Regions from separate parts of the Alkalihalobacterium sp. TH-98 genome, predicted to be linked through region 4. Evidence: riboswitches for the same ligand, from Rfam matches in the RefSeq annotation. Region 4 holds a riboswitch; each other region holds the start of a gene.
What was found. Region 4 has a riboswitch for S-adenosylmethionine ahead of metK (methionine adenosyltransferase). Riboswitches for the same ligand answer to the same signal wherever they lie in the genome.

Region 1 (3,400 bases), on a different contig from region 4:
ACTTCTGTATGTGGAACAGCAGATGCCCCTACAACTAATTTAACATTCTCTTCTTGAGTTGCTTCTTCTCCTGGAGTTTCTTCTGTTTGTGGCTCTTCAGCACCACCACCACATGCTACTAATGATAAAGATATTGCTGCAGCTCCAATTAAACTTAAGAACTTTTTCATTTCTTTTTCCCCCTTATTAACGTTTGTCAGTTTTATATGTGAAATAATCTCCAATCCATTGAATAATGAATACGATCAATAAGATTGTGATTGTTGCCACCATGGTAACAGTTGTATTGTTTCGTTGGAAACCTTCTAAATAGGCAAAGTGACCAAGACCTCCAGCACCGATAACCCCTGCCATCGCTGTGTAACTAACTAAAGCAATTGCGGTTACCGTGATCCCTGAGATTAACGCAGGTAAAGACTCTGGAATTAACACCTTATAAATAATTTGCCAGTTTGTTGCCCCCATCGATTGTGAGGCTTCAATAACACCTTTATCAATTTCTCTTAAGGCGATTTCCACCATACGGGCATAGAAAGGAGCCGCACCAATAATTAAAGCAGGAAGCGCTGCATTTGCTCCTAACATCGTTCCCATTAACATTCTCGTAAATGGGATGAGTAGTACAATTAAAATGATAAAAGGAATAGACCTGAACACATTGACAATCGTACTTACGATTAGATTAGCGGGACGGTTTTCCCACAGGTTTCCTTTACTTGTTAAATATAAGATAAGTCCTAAAACAAGCCCAATGGCGAATGTGGCTACAACGGAAATTGATGTCATATAAATGGTTTCGACCGTTGCTTCCCACAACTTGTCCCATTTCATTTTTGCAAACCATTCATTAAACATGATCGATCACCTCCACTTGTACTCCTTCTTCACGAATGAAAGCAATCGCACGATCAATTTCTACGACATCTCCATCAATCTGGATAAACAGTGTTCCGTATGCCCCTTCTTGCGTCTGCGAAATTTTACCTTGTAGAATATTAACTTCTATATCAAACTTCCGAATAATTTTCGTAATGAGGGGCTTTTCCGTCTCTTCCCCTATAAAACTTAATTGAACGACTTTTCCCGATTCATCTTCAATAATATGAGAGATCGTTTCCTTCGTTTCCTCTGGATCTGTCACCTGTTTTACAAATTGTTTTGTAATTCCAGCTTGCGGGTTTTTAAATACATCCAGAACAGGCCCCATCTCAACAACTTTCCCGGCTTCCATGACAGCGACACGGTGACAAATCTTTCGAATGACATGCATCTCGTGTGTAATCAAAACGATCGTTAAGCCGAGTTTTTTATTAATATCTACGAGTAGTTCTAGGATTGAGTCCGTTGTTTTTGGATCTAATGCTGAAGTCGCTTCATCACAAAGGAGAACTTTCGGATTGTTCGCGAGCGCTCTAGCAATCCCAACCCGTTGCTTCTGCCCGCCACTAAGCTGAGAAGGATACGAACCGCCTCTTCCTTCTAGACCGACGAGTTTAATCAGTTCTTCCACTCGTTTTTGACGCTGTTCTTTCGGTACGCCTGCTATTTCTAATGGGAAGCCTATATTCTCACTTACGGTTCTCGACCACAATAAGTTAAAGTGCTGAAAAATCATACTAATTTCTTGCCGTGCTTTACGTAGAGATTTCCCTTTTAACGAAGACATCTCTTTACCGGCAATAGTAACTGTTCCTTCAGACGGACGCTCAAGGCTATTCAGCATACGAATTAAAGTACTTTTTCCAGCACCACTGTAACCGATGATCCCGAATATTTCTCCGTCTTTAATTTCTAAGTCAACACGGTCGACCGCTGTAACAATTCCATCTTTCGTTTTAAAAAGTTTGCGAATGCCGCTTAAATTTATCATGGTGCCTCCTTTAATCGTTTTTTCTCTCTCGCCATCTTATCTATCTATTTATCTATCTATATTTTTCCTATTGGCTTACTAGTAATAAGGCTTGCAAACTCCTATATAGAGATAGTAGGTAAGTGTTGGTAATAAAAAAAACCTTCCCGTCAACAGATGAACAGAAAGGTTTAGTCACAATGTTAGTGTCCTTTCTCTCATCTTTCAAGGCATTTCACCTTGCAGGATTTAGCACCTTTCTTAACACATTTTCATGTTTTCAAAGGTTGCCGGGTTTCTTCGGGCCAGTCCCTCCACCACTCTGGATAAGAGCTTGAAGCTATTAAATTACTTTACTCAATGAAAGAATAATAACATGTGTCGAAAATTGTTGTCAACAGGTTTTAAATAAATGTTTATTTAACTTTTCTAAATACTAAATAAAAATAAATCGAACCAATTAAATACAAACAACCTGTAATCGTAAAAACGATAGCATAACCGTAATACGCCCCGTACATCATGACAAGCGTCATCGAAACCGGTCCCATGACTGCCCAGCCGAGTTGGAAGACCATTTGCCCTACTGAGTTAGCTAACCCCTTAATTGAGTCATCTACACTTCTCATCATTAATGACATCTGAATAGGGTTTCCGGCATTCATTAGTGCTTGACGGAAAAGGAAACCAATAACTGCCAACCATAAATTTTCTGTATAAGCTGTAAGTAAAAGGAAAGGTAAGGATGCTAACTGTAAAATAACTACCGCACGAACTTCACCAAAACGTTTTACAACGGCAGGACCAATCATAAACGCAACGGCTGTCATCGCTTGACCTAAAGATAAGATAATACCGACAAGTGATTTGCTAATTTCAAAGCGGTCTGTAAAATATATGTTCAAATACGGTATAACAAGACCGGAACCAAAGCCAATAATTAACTGTGCAATGGCAAAAAGAGCGATCATTTTTAGCCCGGACTTTTGTGTTTTAAAAATATTTTTAAATGAACTTGCTGCTGTTTTTTCGGTCTTAAGTTTTCTTTCTTCGTTAATCTTCATAATTGGAATGAGAGATGTAAAGAAAAATATGGACCCCACGAGCAATGTAATTCGTACACTCCACAACGCACTAAACGAAAATAATGCCTGTAAGACATCACTTAACGTACCACCTAATGCATTCCCTATGACATTTGCAACCATGATGAGGGCAAAATTAAAGCTAAATAAATGAACCCTTTGCTTTTCTGTAGAGTTTTCCGCTAAAAGCGGTATAGAAGACACTTGAATAAACGACATAAAAATCCCTGTGGCAAACGCACTAACAAGAAGCAGCGATTCCGCTTCTAATACGGATCGTGTTAACATCGTAACAGAAGCAAAGATTGCCCCAACTAATATAACTTTTTTTCGACCTACTTTATCACTCATAATTCCAGCTGGTAATAAAAAGATTGCTGACGCCATCGCTGTCATTGCAATTACTTTCCCGTTTACCTGGTCGTCATATCCGAGTTCACGTATATAATAGTTGTAAATGATCATG
Region 2 (3,400 bases), on a different contig from region 4:
CAGCTTCCAAGCATGCATATCGATTTTGATCGGATGCTCGAATTAAAAAGGAAAATCGATGAAGTGTTTGAAGATCAATCAGTAAGCGGGATTGTCGTTACCCATGGCACAGATTCGTTGGAGGAAACAGCTTACTTTTTAGATTTAGCTGTTACCGACCAAAGAAAGATCGTTGTGACAGGTTCGCAACGCTCACCTGATGATCTCGGAACGGACGTTTATTCAAATCTTAGAAATTCAATATATGTTGCAGTCGATAAAAGCCTAGATAATATTGGGACAGTGATTGTATTTAATGAGCGTATCTGGTCAGCTAAATATGTAAAGAAGGTGCATGCATCAAATATGCAAGGATTTGAATCATTTGGTTATGGTTATTTAGGAATTATCGATAATGACGTTGTAAGTGTTTATCAAAAACCACTAGAAAGAGACTGCTATGTAATTAATGACCACCTCCCTCACGTGGAAATTATTAAATGCTATGCAGGTGCAGATGGTAAATTTATAAGATGTGCCGTGAGCGAGGGAGCAAAAGGAATCGTCCTTGAAGGGGTAGGAAGAGGGCAAGTATCTCCGCACATGGTAGATGATCTTTCGGAAGCTATAAAAGCAGGAGTTCAAGTAGTTGTTACTACTAGTGCTGAAGAAGGACAAGTACATACTTCCTATGACTATCGTGGTAGTGCCCATGACTTGAAATTAAGAGGTGTTTTCTTAGGAAAGGACTACGATTCAAAAAAAGCAAGAATAAAGCTTGCTGTATTAATTTCATCTGGGGAAGACATAGAAAAAGGGTTTAAAATATAAAGAATTGATTGATGTTCAGAGAGGATTGGAAGAACGTTGTTTTCGCTCATAACGGCAACCACTGGTCCAGCCATGGCTTTATTTTGTTATTTTTATCTAAAAAATGATGTCAGTCACCAAGCATTGCTAATGATCATAAAAACATTTATTATAGGAGCTCTCTTGGTGTTTCCAGTCATGGTCATTCAATATGCATTTGAAGTGGAAGGCGTATTTACCTCGGAGTTTACGATTGCTTTTCTCGGGTATGCGTTTACTGAAGAGTTCTTTAAATGGTTTCTCCTTTTTTTCTTTGCGTATAAGCATGCAACTTTTAATAAAACATATGATGGTATTATTTACGGGGTCTCTATTTCATTAGGGTTTGCCTCTGTAGAAAACTTTTTTTATATAATAGCAAATGGTCTAGAAACAGCTTGGCTTAGAGCTTTATTTCCCGTAAGTAGTCATGCGTTGTTTGGAGTAATCATGGGGTATTATCTGGGGAAAGCGAAGTTTTCAAGAAAGCGTCGTAATCGCTATGTGCTATTTTCATTATTGCTTCCCATTTTACTTCACGGAAGCTATGATTTAATATTATTAACAATGGACAGATATATTCACATTACGATGCTTTTATTTATGATTGGCTTGTGGACGTTTAGTATACACAAAGTGAAAATGGCAAACTAGATCGAGTGTTAGGGGTGTAAATATGACTGAAAACACAAGATATCGTGTTGTAATTCGTTGTCAAAAATGTGGTGAAAAATTTATCCTTCGCGGAAGCCGAGGAAAAGACGGTAACTATGAAACAGGATTTATTCGTTGTGTATGTGGGAATGAAGATGACTTACAAATAGATGCAACCCCTGAATAAAATAGAAAAGCGGAAGGGGTCTGCTTAAAATAAAAAAGTTATTCATACAAAACCTATTGCTTTTTTTGCATAATTCATGTAATTTAGTAACAAGTGAAAATTGAAAATTAATTTTCTTATCAAGAGAGACGGAGGGAATGGCCCGTTGAAGTCTCAGCAACCAGCTGTATCTATACAGTCAGGTGCTAATTCCAGCAAGCGTCAGTATAGCTTGATAGATAAGAAGAAGTATAGCCAATAGAAATCGTTTTCTTAGCCTTCTTCTTATTAATAAGAGGAAGGCTTTTTGTATTGATACGAGTAGAGGAGAGTTATGATGAACAAAGATCAGCTAGAAACAAAATTAGTACAAATTGGGAACCGATTAGATGAACATACAGGAACAATTAACACTCCTGTTTATTTTTCAACAGCGTACCGTCATACAGGAATCGGGGAGTCAACTGGTTTTGATTATTCAAGAACAGGAAACCCAACAAGGTTAGTACTAGAAAAAGCTATCGCTCAACTAGAGTCGGGTGATCAAGGATTTGCCTGTAGTTCAGGTATGGCGGCAATTCAAACTGTGTTTTCTCTATTTGAGCAAGGAGATGAAATATTAGCCTCAAGCGATTTATATGGTGGGACGTATCGTTTGTTTGAAAATGGTTGGAAAAATTGGGGCTTGTCATTTGCTTATGGTGACCCTAGAAACCTAGTAGAATTTGAAAAATTAATCACCAAAAAGACAAAAGCATTATTTATCGAAAGTCCAACTAACCCGTTAATGCAAGAAGCGGATTTATCAGTGCTAGGCCAATTAGCTAAAAAGCATAATCTCCTATTAATTGTAGATAACACATTTTATACACCTCTTTTACAGCAACCAATAAATGAAGGTGCTGATATCGTTATTCATAGTGCCTCTAAATATTTAGGTGGACATAATGATGTAATTGCAGGGTTAATTGTAGGTAAAGGTGAACAGCTTTGTGAACGAATAGCCTATTACCACAATGGAATGGGGGCCATATTAAGTCCATTTGATTCGTGGCTGCTAATACGAGGAATGAAGACCTTAACTCTTCGGATGGAGCAACATCAAAAAAATGCACGTGAAATTGCCGCGTATTTAGAAAAACATCCTGCAGTAACTGAAGTCCTGTATCCTGGTCGCGGTGGAATGCTTTCTTTCCGTATTAAAGATGCTAAGTGGGTTAATCCTTTTTTACAACAATTAAAGTTAATTTCTTTTGCAGAGAGTCTTGGAGGAGTGGAAAGCTTAATGACGTATCCGACGACACAAACCCACGCGGATATGCCGATAGAGGTACGGATTGCAAACGGGGTGTGCGACCGTTTGTTACGTTTTTCAGTAGGAATTGAAAATTGCCGAGATCTTATCGACGACTTAGATCAGGCCTTTAATCATGTGAATTCATAGAGGGGATGTATAAAATGAGTGAACAATTTTCTTTTCAAACACGCTTGCTGCATAATGATCAGAAAGTCGATAAGGAGACAGGTGCTGTAAGTGTGCCAATTCAACACGCTTCCACTTTTCATCAATTTGATTTTGATCAATTTGGAACGTTTGACTATGGTCGTTCAGGAAACCCAACTCGTGCGGCGTTAGAAGAAACGATTGCTGAATTAGAGGGTGGAGTTCGAGGTTTTGCTTTCGCATCGGGAATGGCAGCTATTTCAACAGCATTTATGTTGTTATCAAAAGGAGATCATGTTGTGGTTACA
Region 3 (3,400 bases), on a different contig from region 4:
GTCGAAGTACATGTTGATAAAATTACAATTTTAAATGCATCTAAACCGCTTCCGTTCCAGATTGAAGAAGATACAGATGCTTCTGAAGATGTTCGTTTACGCTATCGTTATCTAGACTTACGTAGACCAGATATGCAAAACATCTTTAAATTACGTCATCAAACGACGAAATTAATTCGTGATACACTAGACAATGAGCAATTCTTAGAAATGGAAACACCAATGTTAACGAAAAGTACGCCTGAAGGAGCACGTGACTATTTAGTACCAAGTCGTGTGCACCATGGTGAATTTTATGCACTTCCGCAATCACCACAGCTTTTTAAACAGTTATTGATGGTATCTGGATTCGAACGTTACTATCAAATCGTTCGTTGTTTCCGTGACGAAGATTTACGAGCAGACCGTCAACCAGAATTTACTCAAGTCGATATCGAGACTTCGTTCATGGATAAAGAAGACTTACTTGCCATGATGGAAAACATGATGGCAAAAATCATGAAGGAACTAAAAGGAATTGAAGTTTCAACTCCTTTCCAGCGTTTAACGTATGATGAAGCAATGAATCGATATGGGTCAGATAAGCCAGATACACGCTTTGGCTTAGAGTTATCCGAGTTAACAGATGTAATGAAAAACTCACAGTTTAAAGTGTTTGCTAATGCGATTGCTAACGGTGGAATTGTAAAAGGTTTGAATGTAAAAGGGGCAGCTACAAAACTGACTCGTAAAGAAATTGATGATTTAGCACATTTTGTAGCTATTTATGGTGCAAAAGGTTTAGCTTGGCTTAAAGTCGAAGAAAACGAGTTAAAAGGACCAATCGCAAAATTCTTAAGCGAAGAAGAGGCTGCAGGCATGCGTGAAGCGATGAGTGCTGAACCGGGCGATTTATTATTTTTTGCAGCGGATAAGAAACAAGTTGTGTATGACAGCTTAGGTGCACTTCGTCTTAAATTTGGTAAAGACCTAGACTTAATCGATAAATCTAAATTCAATTTCTTATGGGTAGTTGATTTCCCACTTGTAGAATTTGATGAAGATGCTAATCGTTACGTCGCTCTTCACCATCCATTTACTAGTCCAAAAACAGAAGATCTACATCTGCTTGATACGGATCCAGGTCAAGTACGTGCAGAAGCATATGACCTAGTTTTAAACGGATATGAACTTGGTGGAGGGTCTCAACGTATTTATCAGCGTGATGTACAAGTAAAAATGTTCTCTGCTCTTGGTTTCTCTGAAGAAGAAGCTAAAGAACAATTTGGTTTTCTTTTAGATGCCTTTGAATATGGTACACCACCACACGGCGGAATTGCGTTAGGACTAGATCGCCTTATTATGCTATTAGCAGGCCGAAACAACTTGCGTGATACAATCGCATTTCCTAAGACAGCTAGTGCAAGTTGTTTATTAACTAATGCACCAAGTTCGGTTAGTGAGGCACAATTACGTGAGCTGAACTTATCTACCGTTCCTAAAAAAGAGGAAGAAAAGAAAGTTCAAATATAAACTTTAAGTTGACAAAGATAGAATAATCGCATTATAATCATAACTATTAAAATTCAAATAATTAGTTGTAAATATAAAACTTATCACGAGAGGCTGAGGGACTGACCCGATGACGCCCGGCAACCGGTTTGTATGCCAGACAAACAAAGGTGCTAATTTCAGCAGAGCAATTGCTCTGAAAGATAAGTGGAGGCGTTTTTAAAAAAAACCTTTCCCTTATCGGAAAGGTTTTTTTATTTTATGCACAAATAGTTGGTGTAGATGTTTGAAGAATAGAGCCGGTACTAAGTATAAATGAACGGTAATGCAATGCTTGAGGAGTTAACGGGGCGCAAGTTAGTGTTTTATATAAGGAGGAGCTTAGGATGTTAAATGTTGGGGTTATCGGGTTCGGAACAGTCGGTTCGGGTATTTATGAGAGGTTACTGAATTCAAGAGAGGAACTAAAGGAGATATTTCAAACTGAAGTTCAGGTGACAAAAATTCTCGTGAAGGACGATACAAAAGATCGTGGTTATACTCAAGTAAAAACACTTATAACAAGTGACCCTAATGAGTTTTTTAATCAACAGTACGATATTGTCTTTGAAGCAATTGGCGGGGTTGAACCTGCTAAAGGCTATATTGTGAAGCTCATTCAATCAGGTACAGCGATTATTACAGCAAATAAAGAATTAATTGCAAAGCACGGTAAAGAACTTGAAGAGCTTGCTCGCCAAAACGGGGTTTATTTAGGATTTGAAGCGGCTGTTGGTGGCGGAATACCGATTGTGAATAGCTTCAAAACGTTATTTTCTACAACCCCGATTCATTCTGTGACGGGAATATTGAATGGGACAACGAATTATATTTTAACGGAAATGAAAGAGAAAAATCGGTCGTTTGCTGATGTGTTAGCAGAAGCGCAACAATTAGGTTATGCCGAGGCGGATCCTACAGATGATATTGAAGGATATGATGCATTATATAAACTCCAAATTTTAAGTCGTCTTGCGTTTAACTCATGGCCGAATGAAAATAACTTTTCCTGTAAGGGGATTAATGTCATTGAGGAGGAGGCGATGGATTTTGCGGAAAGAAATGAATTAGCGATAAAATTGATTGCTAGAACCTCCATTGAAGCTGGGGTTATTCATGGGTTTGTATCACCTGCATTCGTTACAAAAGATCATCCGTTATATAATATTAACGGAGTGACGAACGGTGTCTGTATTGACGGTGCAACCATTGACCGTATTACGATGAGCGGTCCAGGTGCAGGGAAGAATGCAACAGCAAATAGTATGGTAGAAGATTTTGTTCTGCATGAGCAATTTCAAGGGTTTAATCGTCCATTAAGTCAACAACAAAACGATAGAGCCAACGATGAATTGAGTGTAATTGTCTTTGTTTCCGAACCAGAAAAGGAACAATTCTATGCGGATTTACTAAGTATATCAAGCGAGGTTGAAATCGAAACCGGTTTTTACGAAAAGCAAGCGGTGATCCTTAAATTAACTAAAGGCAAGTCCTTGAATGACTTACCTCCTTTATTACAGCAAGTCAGCTACCCGTTATTAGGTAAGGTAGCTGTTAATAAAGTCGCTTTACCTTCTTAAATGTATCAATAAAAGGAGTTGGATTGGTTTTTACGAGATGTGGTAAAACACCTTGATTTGTATGCAAATACAAAAAGCCAATCTTTTCTGTTGCTTGACGGTAAGAAATATCAAATACATGTTCTAAAAGAAACTCTTTGTCTCGTGAGCGAATTTTATCATTGAAGAGCTCCATGTCGAAGTTTCTTTCGACTGTGTACTTCTTCGTATATTCGATTTTTTGTTCGACTTCAATGCAAACTTGTGTTGTAATAGGCTTCATGGAAAACATCCTTTATAAAAAAGATAAG
Region 4 (3,400 bases):
AAAGCCGCGGAAAACAAAAAGTTCTTCTTGTTCTTTTAAGTAGTTCATTACTTTGTTATATAATTTAGTAAATACTTCTTTTTCAATTGGTTGGTTAACAGAACCCCAGTCAATTTTGTCTTTAACTGAGTCTTCCATAACGATAAATTTATCTTTAGGTGAGCGTCCAGTGTATTTTCCCGTAGCTACACTTAATGCACCTGTTGAAGTTAAAGCACCTTCATTTCTCATTAGTGACCTTTCGACTAATTTAGAAACAGGAAGATCTAGGTGAACATTCTCTCCTCGTAAAATATGCTCTAATTCAGTAGCGAAGCTAATTGTACTCATTGGTCACAAAACCCTCTCTTTTTTATATTTTATAATTATGTTAGTTAGGATTAACAATTAATTTTTTATGTTGAAATTAGTATAACACATTTTACTAAATAGTCTATACTATTATTTCAATTTGTGTGCAAATAAGTTGAAAAATCATGTGTCTAATTTAGTATGGGGTTTATTATATATGAAGGAAAACAGTTTTTGTAACTTGGAAACGCTTTTATAAAGTATCATAATGTTTAAACCTGTATATATAATTGTACCATTCATAAACGCAATCTACTGTTAAAAAAGTTACATTTTAAAGGAATAAAAAAATTAAGAAAAGTACGGCAAATGGATAAGTCATAAGTGAAAAATAGAATTAGGACTAGTAATCATGTGGCCTTTTTATCTATGCTGCATAGTATAGAGGGAAAAGGAGGGAGTGCAGTGGACAGTATTTCAATAATGGACCTTGCGACCGTTTCAGCTGTCGTTGCTGCATTAGTTACGGTTGTAGGAAATGCTTTTAATATTGATAAAAAGTATCGTGCATTGCTAGCCATCGGAGTAGCCTGTCTATTATGGTTTATTCCGAGAGAATGGGGAAATGAAGTGCTAGTTGCTTTAGTGATCGGTTTAACGGCGAGTGGTGTGTACAGTCAGGTGAAACCGAGAGATAATCAAAATGAATTATTAAGGATGCAAATGCGTGAAGAAATTAGAGAAGAACAGGATCAACAAAGGCAAAACCAGATGCAACCAAACCAAAACATGAATCATTATCAAACGACTAATCAACGTTCCAATCGTAATCCTAACCAAAATCAAAATCAAAACCAAAATGTAAACCATAACAATAATCAAGATATAGATACACCTTATTAACCTCATTTTATATTTTGTTTTTTTCGACTTTTATAGATGTCAACTAGCAATAGTTGACATCTTTTACTATGTAAGTTATGATATGTCGCGAACGGATACTCTTATCCCGAGTCGGTGGAGGGACAGGCCCGAAGAAACCCAGCAACCAACACCTAGAAAAAAGGTGAAAAGGTGCTAACCTGCAAAGCGCATGCTTTGAACGATAAGAGGTTAAAGGTGATAAGTCTAACCCTTTTCCTCATGAGGAAAAGGGTTTTCATGGCTATATATGTCTTAATTTTTTACTCACGATGGTGAGGGAATGAGTGCCGTATCAATATTTAACACATTTTATGGGGAAGCTACTTTTATAGGATTGTATTCACCCTAAAAGATGTGTAAAAGGAGGATACTGTTAGATGGTAGAAAAGAAAAGTCGTCGCTTATTCACTTCAGAATCAGTGACAGAAGGGCATCCCGATAAAATTTGTGACCAAATTTCGGATGCGATTCTAGATGCAATCTTAACAAATGATGCGAATGCACGTGTAGCTTGTGAAACTTCAGTAACTACAGGGCTAGTACTTGTAGCGGGTGAGATTACGACAAGTACATACGTTGATATTCCGAAGATCGTTCGTGAAACGGTTCAAAACATTGGCTATACGCGAGCGAAGTACGGATTTGACTCTGAAACGTGTGCCGTATTAACTTCAATTGATGAGCAATCTGCAGATATTGCTCAGGGGGTAGACCAAGCCCTTGAGGCTCGTGAAGGACAAATGTCTGATGAAGAGATTGAAGCGATCGGTGCTGGAGACCAAGGATTAATGTTTGGTTACGCTGATAACGAAACGGAAGAATTAATGCCGCTTCCAATTTCTTTAGCACACAAATTATCTCGACGCCTGACTGAAGTACGTAAAGAGGACATCCTTCCATATTTACGACCAGATGGAAAAACACAAGTAACCGTAGAATATGATGAGAACGGAAAGCCGGCAAGAATTGACACGATCGTTATTTCTACTCAACATCACCCTGAAGTAACGTTAGAACAAATTCAACGTAATATTAAAGAGTATGTCATTAAACCAGTTGTCCCTGCTGAGTTAATTGATGAACAAACAAAATACTTTATTAATCCAACGGGTCGTTTTGTAATTGGTGGACCTCAAGGAGATGCTGGATTAACAGGACGTAAGATTATTGTTGATACCTATGGTGGTTATGCTCGTCATGGTGGGGGAGCATTCTCAGGTAAGGATCCAACAAAGGTTGACCGTTCTGGTGCATATGCAGCTCGTTACGTTGCTAAAAATATCGTAGCTGCCGGTTTAGCTGATCGTTGCGAAGTACAACTTGCTTATGCCATTGGTGTTGCACAACCAGTATCCATCTCAGTTGATACGTTTGGAACAGGTAAAGTATCAGAAGAAGTACTAGTAGGACTTGTTCGTAAGCACTTTGATCTTCGTCCAGCTGGTATTATCAAAATGCTAGATCTTCGTCGTCCGATCTATAAGCAAACTGCTGCTTACGGTCACTTTGGACGTAATGATATTGATCTTCCTTGGGAGCAAACAGATAAAGCGGATGTTTTAAGAACAGAAGCACTATAATATAGGAAAGAAAGGAGCGAATTTTCGCTCCTTTTTTTTATGATAAGGTTTTGAAGAGGTCTACCACCAGCGCCTTGTCTCAGTTAGAAGAAGCCAGCTTAATGTGTGAACGTGACATTTCGTAAGCTTTCTCATATTGGATCAGAAGGTTGTCAAAGATAACTTCCCATGATTGTGTTCTGGCATACTTTCTTGCTTCATAGCCCATCTGTAAGCGCAGCGTATGGTCAGTTAATAGTTTTTCAATGGCATCAATAAAGGATTGTGTTTTTTTCGCTTCACAAATTAATCCTGTTTTTTCATGATGTACAATCTCAGTGACGCCACCTCTGTTGGCGACAATCGCCGGTGTTCCTGATGCTAAAGCTTCTAAAACGACATTGCCGAATGTTTCAGTAGTAGACGGGAACACGAACAAATCTGCTAATGCATAGATAGAAGCTAACTCATTGCCCGCTAAATAACCAGTGAATGTAATGTTTTGATTAAAGCGTTCTTTATATTCATTTAAAAGCGGACCATCCCCAACATAAATCCAATGAATTTCATTCCTCAGATGTTCTGGAAGTTGTTCCATGACTAATCGTAATGTGTCTAAGTCTTTT

Region 1: another riboswitch for S-adenosylmethionine. It lies ahead of AC2VNP_RS07400 (methionine ABC transporter ATP-binding protein); the one in region 4 lies ahead of metK (methionine adenosyltransferase).
Region 2: another riboswitch for S-adenosylmethionine. It lies ahead of AC2VNP_RS03335 (methionine biosynthesis PLP-dependent protein); the one in region 4 lies ahead of metK (methionine adenosyltransferase).
Region 3: another riboswitch for S-adenosylmethionine. It lies ahead of AC2VNP_RS15310 (homoserine dehydrogenase); the one in region 4 lies ahead of metK (methionine adenosyltransferase).

Annotation. Positions count from the first base shown of each region.
Region 1 covers NZ_JBYCKM010000017.1:41,329-44,728, reverse strand. The annotation lists gene AC2VNP_RS07410 (MetQ/NlpA family ABC transporter substrate-binding protein) at 1-170, opposite strand, end outside; gene AC2VNP_RS07405 (methionine ABC transporter permease) at 187-855, opposite strand; gene AC2VNP_RS07400 (methionine ABC transporter ATP-binding protein) at 848-1,870, opposite strand; SAM riboswitch class I at 2,065-2,182, opposite strand; gene AC2VNP_RS07395 (MFS transporter) at 2,266-3,400, opposite strand, start outside.
Region 2 covers NZ_JBYCKM010000009.1:27,546-30,945, reverse strand. The annotation lists gene AC2VNP_RS03350 (asparaginase) at 1-810, shown strand, start outside; gene prsW (glutamic-type intramembrane protease PrsW) at 847-1,482, shown strand; gene AC2VNP_RS03340 (hypothetical protein) at 1,505-1,669, shown strand; SAM riboswitch class I at 1,783-1,894, shown strand; gene AC2VNP_RS03335 (methionine biosynthesis PLP-dependent protein) at 1,986-3,092, shown strand; gene metC (cystathionine beta-lyase) at 3,107-3,400, shown strand, end outside.
Region 3 covers NZ_JBYCKM010000044.1:50,454-53,853, forward strand. The annotation lists gene aspS (aspartate--tRNA ligase) at 1-1,512, shown strand, start outside; SAM riboswitch class I at 1,590-1,701, shown strand; gene AC2VNP_RS15310 (homoserine dehydrogenase) at 1,878-3,110, shown strand; gene AC2VNP_RS15315 (hypothetical protein) at 3,085-3,372, opposite strand.
Region 4 covers NZ_JBYCKM010000004.1:71,392-74,791, reverse strand. The annotation lists gene pckA (phosphoenolpyruvate carboxykinase (ATP)) at 1-330, opposite strand, end outside; gene AC2VNP_RS00910 (hypothetical protein) at 757-1,194, shown strand; SAM riboswitch class I at 1,293-1,403, shown strand; gene metK (methionine adenosyltransferase) at 1,593-2,795, shown strand; gene AC2VNP_RS00900 (glycosyltransferase family 4 protein) at 2,875-3,400, opposite strand, start outside.